DNA from 3 places in the Enterococcus sp. XAF26B05_ASV22 genome. Region 1 is predicted to be linked to each of the others. Evidence: a T-box and tRNA genes for the amino acid it is inferred to sense, from the RefSeq annotation. Region 1 holds a T-box; the other regions hold tRNA genes.
The links. The T-box of region 1 lies ahead of argS (arginine--tRNA ligase). A T-box ahead of a tRNA ligase gene usually reads a tRNA of that ligase, here a tRNA-Arg.
Positions count from the first base shown of each region.

Region 2: it encodes a tRNA-Arg, which carries the amino acid that the T-box ahead of argS (arginine--tRNA ligase) is inferred to sense. The anticodon was not compared.
Region 3: it encodes a tRNA-Arg, which carries the amino acid that the T-box ahead of argS (arginine--tRNA ligase) is inferred to sense. The anticodon was not compared.

Region 1 covers NZ_CM161538.1:1,320,089-1,322,415, reverse strand. Annotated here, with positions in the region: gene argS (arginine--tRNA ligase) at 1-1,047, opposite strand, end outside; T-box leader at 1,316-1,521, opposite strand; gene tsaD (tRNA (adenosine(37)-N6)-threonylcarbamoyltransferase complex transferase subunit TsaD) at 1,588-2,327, opposite strand, start outside.
Region 2 covers NZ_CM161538.1:2,488,533-2,490,859, forward strand. Annotated here, with positions in the region: gene rpoN (RNA polymerase factor sigma-54) at 1-683, opposite strand, end outside; tRNA gene AC1PU0_RS12245 (tRNA-Arg) at 743-814, shown strand; gene AC1PU0_RS12250 (hypothetical protein) at 1,363-2,327, opposite strand, start outside.
Region 3 covers NZ_CM161538.1:2,680,604-2,682,930, reverse strand. Annotated here, with positions in the region: gene AC1PU0_RS13320 (ABC transporter ATP-binding protein) at 1-674, shown strand, start outside; tRNA gene AC1PU0_RS13315 (tRNA-Arg) at 737-810, opposite strand; ribosomal protein L21 leader region at 982-1,059, shown strand; gene rplU (50S ribosomal protein L21) at 1,079-1,387, shown strand; gene AC1PU0_RS13305 (ribosomal-processing cysteine protease Prp) at 1,422-1,766, shown strand; gene rpmA (50S ribosomal protein L27) at 1,779-2,066, shown strand.

The DNA of each region.
Region 1 (2,327 bases):
AAGCTCATTTAAAACAGCTTTTAATTGCTTGAAATGATTGCTTTGTTCATTTCCGACAACATAAATCGCTTTGGCAAAATCATAATTACGTTTACGGTAAACAGCCGCCGCTAAATCACGTGTGATATACAGCGTTGCACCGTCTGATTTTTTGATTAGCGCTGGATTTAGGTCATATGCAGATAAATCAACGATTTCAGCTCCTTCATTTTCTTGCAATAGATGTTTTTCTTCTAGCATTGTTACAATTTCGTCCATTTTATCGTTGTAGAAAGCTTCTCCGTTGTATGAATCAAAGGAAACTTCTAGCATTGCATAGATTTTGTCGAATTCTTTTAGTGATTCTGTACGGAACCATTTCCATAATTCAGTGGCTTCAGCATCGCCTTCTTCTAGTTTTTTAAACCAAGCGCGTGCTTCTTCTTCTAGTTCAGGTTGTGTTTCAGCTTCTTCATGAAATTGAACATACAGACGTAATAATTCAGTGATTGGCGCCGATTTGACTCCGTCTTCTGAACCCCATTTTTTATAAGCTACAATCAATTTACCGAATTGAGTACCCCAATCCCCTAAGTGATTGATACGAATAGGTGTATAACCACTCTTTTCAAGAATAAACGCAATTGAATTCCCAATAACTGTTGAACGCAAATGCCCCATTGAAATTGGTTTCGCGATGTTAGGTGAAGACATATCGATTGGTACATTGCCTTTGTTACCGATCGAGCTATCTCCGTAGTGTCCTTTTTCTTTTGCAATTTGACCGATGACTGTTTGACTTACCCTTTTTTTATTCATGAAAAAGTTCAGGTAAGGTCCAACCACTTCGATTTTTTCAAAGTCTGTTCCAGCAATTTTCTCAGCTAAATCAGCTGCAATTTGTTGCGGTGCTTTACGGTAGACTTTCGCCAATGAGAAAGCTGGAAACGCTACATCTCCGTGATCAACTGACTTAGGATTTTCCAATAATTGGGTAACGGTTTCTAATGATAAATCTTCTTTTACCACTTCATAAATGGCTTTTGCTACGATTTCTTTGTTATTCATAGTTATCCTCCTAATAGGTGATTTGTATTATTTATTCTAGCTGCATTATCATTGATTTTGAGAAATGGGTCCTACTTTTTTAAATCAAAGTGGATTGGTGATTCAATAGTTTACCAGAGTTAAACTTAGTGATTCACTTCTTAAAATATAAGCAAAGCAACCTGACTTTCTGACACATTATAAAATGATTCTTTTCTACTTGATTTGCAACAACGATATCAAAACGAAGTGGCGTGATAAACAAAAAAAATCCCTAGTGTTAAAAAACACCAGAGACGAGATTTTCCCGCGGTACCACTCTAATTGTTCGTCCTCTATAAAGACGAACCCACTTAATCTATTAACGGTAGATAGCCGTCTGCCTTGGCAGATTCTCAAAAGCGCGCTTCCTTCATTTGATTATTTTCGGCTTGCACCTTCCCGAAATCGCTTGAATAATAGCTAATGAAGTACTCTCTTTATCGATGAATCATTATTAAACTTGGTTCATTATAACAAATATTTTTCTCTATGCCTAGTCTTGTCTGTTGATTTTAATGTTTAGATGGTCGTAAAGGATAAACTAGGATCCGCGTTTAAGTGGTAATCAGCAAAATGAGCTTTTTCAGCTTCGACAAATGCAGCAGCACCAATCATCGCTGCATTGTCACCGCATAGTCTAAGTGGTGGCACGATAAATGTTACGCCTTGCAGTTCTTCCGTCACTTCTTTGCTTAATCGATCACGCAAACCTATATTTGCGGCAACACCACCTGCCATCACTAATTGTTTGACAGGATATTCTTTGCAAGCTCGAATCGTTTTATCGGCTAAAACATCGATAACACTCGCTTGAAAACTTGCGGCTAAATCTTTTACTATCAATTCTTCATTGCGTTGTTCAGCATTATGAACCGTATTGATAAATGAGCTTTTCAAACCACTAAAACTAAAATCATAATTGTCTTCTTTCATCATAGCTCGTGGAAAATGGTACGTATCTTCTCCATGGTGGGCCAGTTCATCGATCTCTTTACCGCTTGGATAGGTTAGACCTAAAACTCTGCCGACTTTATCATATGCTTCACCTGCAGCATCATCTCTTGTTTCACCGATGGTTTCAAAAGAACCTGTCTCTCTCATGTAAACTAATTCCGTATGACCACCGCTCACTAATAATGCCATTAACGGAAACTGCAAAGGTTCTACAAAATGAGCCGCATAAATATGCCCAGCCATATGATTGACTGGAATCAGCGGTAAATCATGTGCCCAAGCAAATGCCTTAGCAGCGGAGATAC
Region 2 (2,327 bases), 1.2 Mb from region 1:
GACTCAAAAATGCTTCCAGGAGCTGGGTTCAATGTCTGAATATAATCAAAAATCGTTTGAATTTCTGACATCTCTACTTCAAATTTTTTAGCAATCAAGCTCCACTTACGATTAGCCAAATGATCAAACTCTTCTTCAATTACAATATAGGCTAATGCTGGTGCCGTATCGTCCCGCTCAACTTGCAGTAACAAACATTCACGTAAATCTCTTGCACCAACACCTGCTGGATCTAATTGCTGAATCAGCGTCAATGCATCTAGCATTTCAATAGATTTTGCTCCTGTTTTTAGCGTTGCTTCATCTAAATCAATCATTAAATAACCATTTAAATCAATATATTCGACTAAAAATAAAACCAATGTTCGTAGATATGTATCACGATAATTCAAGTGGATTTGATCGATCAAATATTCAAAAAGTGATGTGTGATTATCTGGAATTTGATTTAGATAGTTATTTTCTTCGTTGCTATACGTTTTGTTACTAGAAATCGGAAAATCTCCATAGTTGGTCTCTGTTTGGATGTCGATCAAAGGATTTTCTAATGACTTGGCTTCTATATAGGCAAAAAGGTCTTCTGAATTGTATTGTAAAATCTGGATCGATTGTTGTAATTGTTGCGTCATTGCAAGCTTTTGGACTTGTTTTTGTTGTTGCGATTGATGTTGTTCAAATTTCATTATTTTTGTCCTCCCCCTTGTAATTTATCGAAATATCAGCTAAACTAGTAAACGTGCTTGCGCCCTTAGTGTAGTGGATATCACGTAAGATTCCGGTTCTTGAGACGGGGGTTCGATTCCCTCAGGGCGCGTCTTTATTCTTAGATAATTGCTTTACTACTACATGTAGAATTATAGCATAATTTAAAATCAGATGTCGCAATAATCATGAGAACTTGACCTTAAACACTACAAGTAAGTAGTGTTTTTTTATTTCTATCAAACTCTTCTTAACAATAAGATCTAAATTGCAAACGTCCCTTCTAAATTCTCATTTATTTGTCGATATCATCTAAAAATTGATAAAAAACTATCTTTTTTTATGCTACTATATTTTTTAATCATTCTAATCGTTAGGTAGTGAATAGTATTGAGTCAGCGCCATCAAAGATTATTAATTTTTTCACTTCTTTTAACCCTCGCAGAATTTATCTTGAATCGTTATGTTATTCAATTTACGTCTGTTGATTATCAGCTTGTCTTTTTGATTTTCGTTTTCATTCAAGGAGGGATCTTTTTCTATTTTCTACTTTCATTTTTACTGCTCTTATTTATTCATTATTTGACTAAAAACTAAACATGCAGTTAATGTATATCAAAAAAGAGTGAAGGAATTTTCAGCCCTTTACTCTTTTTCTCTCTATAAAACCATCTTTTCTAATTCAAAACGTATCTCACTTTGAATCTTCTGGATTTTTTCAATTTCTAATTGTTCCTCTTCAACTTGATACTTCTGTGCAATTGAATGGTTGTAAGAGCTCACATAACTCACAGCCCACAACCTTGGATCTTCAATGATTTCATCTGCCAAAGGATAAAGTAATGCAAAATGCAGACGAATCTCTTCCATAATGTCTACTAGTAAAATAGGATCATCGTTAATTAATTCTTTTTCTAAAAACAATAAGATTCTTTGATACGCGGCACTATCCAACGGCGTACCAACAGAAGCTGGAACAACGGTATATTTTTTGTTATCTCGCCAAAAAAACTCAACTTCTTCTTTAACATGAAGGCGGACAAGTTCTTCAAGTATCCAAGATCGAACCAAATTATGTACCTGCACATCTACTAATATCTTTTTTCCAATTACAATAAATTCTTCTTGAGGCAATTGCCCTGCTTTTTTTGCAATTGCCATCTGCTCATAGTAATTGTGTTTATTTAACTGTTGTAATTCTTCTTTTAATTCTTTGATTTTTCCTACTTCAAATTGCTGATACATCAGTTCAACGTGTCGGATTTTCTTCTTTAAAGAAATCAACTTTCTCATTTCTCCGCTTTGCTCCATCAAAATTCGTTCATTAATGATGCTATGTGCTTGAATAAACAGATGATTTTGAATCAAAATTTGAATGTAAATTTCTACATAATCTAAGTAAGCAAAATATTTTTCTTTCATTTCTGAAGCTAATGATAATGCTTGCTCGTTTTCACCTATTTCTAAGTACATGTTTACCAACACTAAATTCAATGGAAAATCTTGTCTGATTGCATACGCGTGTTCATAATAATCCACAGCGCCAATCAGATTATTATTTTTTATTGCTTCTTGTCCCAACTCAATAAACCGTTCATAGTTCTTTGGAAATGGAATTTTATTTG
Region 3 (2,327 bases), 1.4 Mb from region 1:
TAAAAGATATCAATCTTTATGCGGAACCAGGTCAAAAAGTGGCCTTCGTTGGGGCAACAGGTGCAGGTAAAACGACCATCACAAATTTGATCAATCGTTTCTATGATATTCAAGAGGGAAAAATTCGTTATGATGGAATCAACGTAAAAAAAATCAAAAAAAGTTCCCTAAGAAGATCATTAGGGATTGTTTTGCAAGATACTCATTTATTTACAGGGACGATTCGTGAGAATATTCGATATGGGAAATTGAATGCTTCTGATGAAGATGTACTCAAAGCCGCACAGTTAGCAAATGCAGAGGATTTTATCAATAATTTACCCGATAAATATGATACAGTGATCACTGGTGACGGCGAAGGATTATCGCAAGGACAACGCCAATTGTTATCGATCGCTCGAGCAGCGATTGCGGATCCTCCTGTAATGATTTTGGACGAAGCAACATCTAGTATCGATACTAGAACAGAAAAGCATGTACAAGCTGGTATGGATCGCCTCATGAAAGGCAGAACAGTATTTGTCATCGCACATCGATTATCAACGATTCAAAATTCGGATGCAATCATGGTCATGGATCATGGTCGAATTATTGAACGAGGCAGTCATGAAGATTTACTTGAAGAAAAAGGAATCTACCATCAGTTATATACAGGGAAAGTGGAACTTTCATGAGAACAATAAAAAACACCAATCACTTAGTGATTGGTGTTTTTTGATATGAACGTTTAAAATAATACGCCAAGAGAGATTCGAACTCCCGACCGCTCGCTTAGAAGGCGAGTGCTCTATCCAGCTGAGCTATTGGCGCAAAATGTTAACGCAACAAAATTTATTATAATGAAGATACATAACAAAGTCAATCATAAATTAGAAATAACAACGAAAAAAATTGAAAAAGAGTTTGTAGGAGAGAAAAGTCAAGTTTTCATTGACTCAGTATTCTTATTTTGATACAATGTTAATGTTGTAATTGTGGACTCCACAGCTACAACCGCACAGAACAAGTTTTTAAGCATGACACTAGTCATCACTTGGGATGGCGAGTCTAAGTCTAGAAGAAGGAGGTGCTGTAAAGCATGTACGCAATTATCAAAACTGGTGGTAAACAAGTAAAAGTTGAGGTAGGTCAAGCGATTTACGTTGAAAAATTAGACGTAGAAGCTGGCGAAAAAGTTGTTTTTGACGAAGTTATCTTAGTGGGTGGCGAATCTACGAAAGTAGGAGCTCCAACCGTAGCAGGTGCAACTGTCGAAGGAACTGTAGAAAAACACGGCAAACAAAAGAAAGTCGTGACTTTCAAATACAAACCTAAAAAACACACTCACCGTAAACAAGGTCACCGTCAACCATATACAAAAGTTGTAATCAACGCAATCAACGCATAATTCTTTTAAGTTGCATAGGAAAGAAGGCCTATCAATGATTAAAAGTTCTTTTAAACGAAATGGCGCTGGCCAAATCGTTTCTTTTGAAGTCTCAGGGCATGCTGAGTCTGGTCCATATGGTAGTGATATCGTTTGTGCAGCTGTGTCTGCTTTAACGATTAGTACGGTCAATGGTATCGATGCTTTAGCTGGGTTTGAACCGATTGTTGAAACCAACGAAGATGAAGGTGGTTACCTTTATGTCGAGATGATTTCAAATGCAAATCAGGAACAAACAAACATTGCCCAGATTCTCTTGGAAAATCTTTTACTAGGTTTACAAGCAATTGAGCAAGAAAGTCTTGAATTTATTCAAGTCAAAACCATAAACGAAAAATAGGAGGTGCAGACTATGTTATTAAATATGAATTTACAATTATTCGCCCACAAAAAAGGTGGAGGTTCTACTTCCAACGGACGTGATTCAGAATCTAAACGCCTAGGCGCTAAAAGTGCTGATGGACAAACTGTTACTGGTGGATCAATTTTATACCGTCAACGCGGAACTAAAATTTACCCAGGAGCAAACGTAGGTATCGGCGGAGACGACACTTTATTTGCTAAAGTTGACGGCGTAGTACGTTTCGAACGTAAAGGCCGCGACAAAAAACAAGTGTCTGTTTACCCAGTAGCTCAATAATAGTTGAACTAAACGGCTCTATCCTTTTATCAAGTAAAGGGATAGGGCTTTTTTGTTTAGGGTCAAAAGACTCTTGGATACTGAATAGAATAATTGTTTAACCGACTCCGACCTGTCGGTTTTTAATACCTAAGTTCGCTTCTATTCACATATATAATGATATTGACAAAACACCCTATAACAAAACGTTTTCGTTTTACCTTCGGGTAACAACTCCTTAAACTTCTACTTATTATAAAAAATCTTATTGACAAAAATATA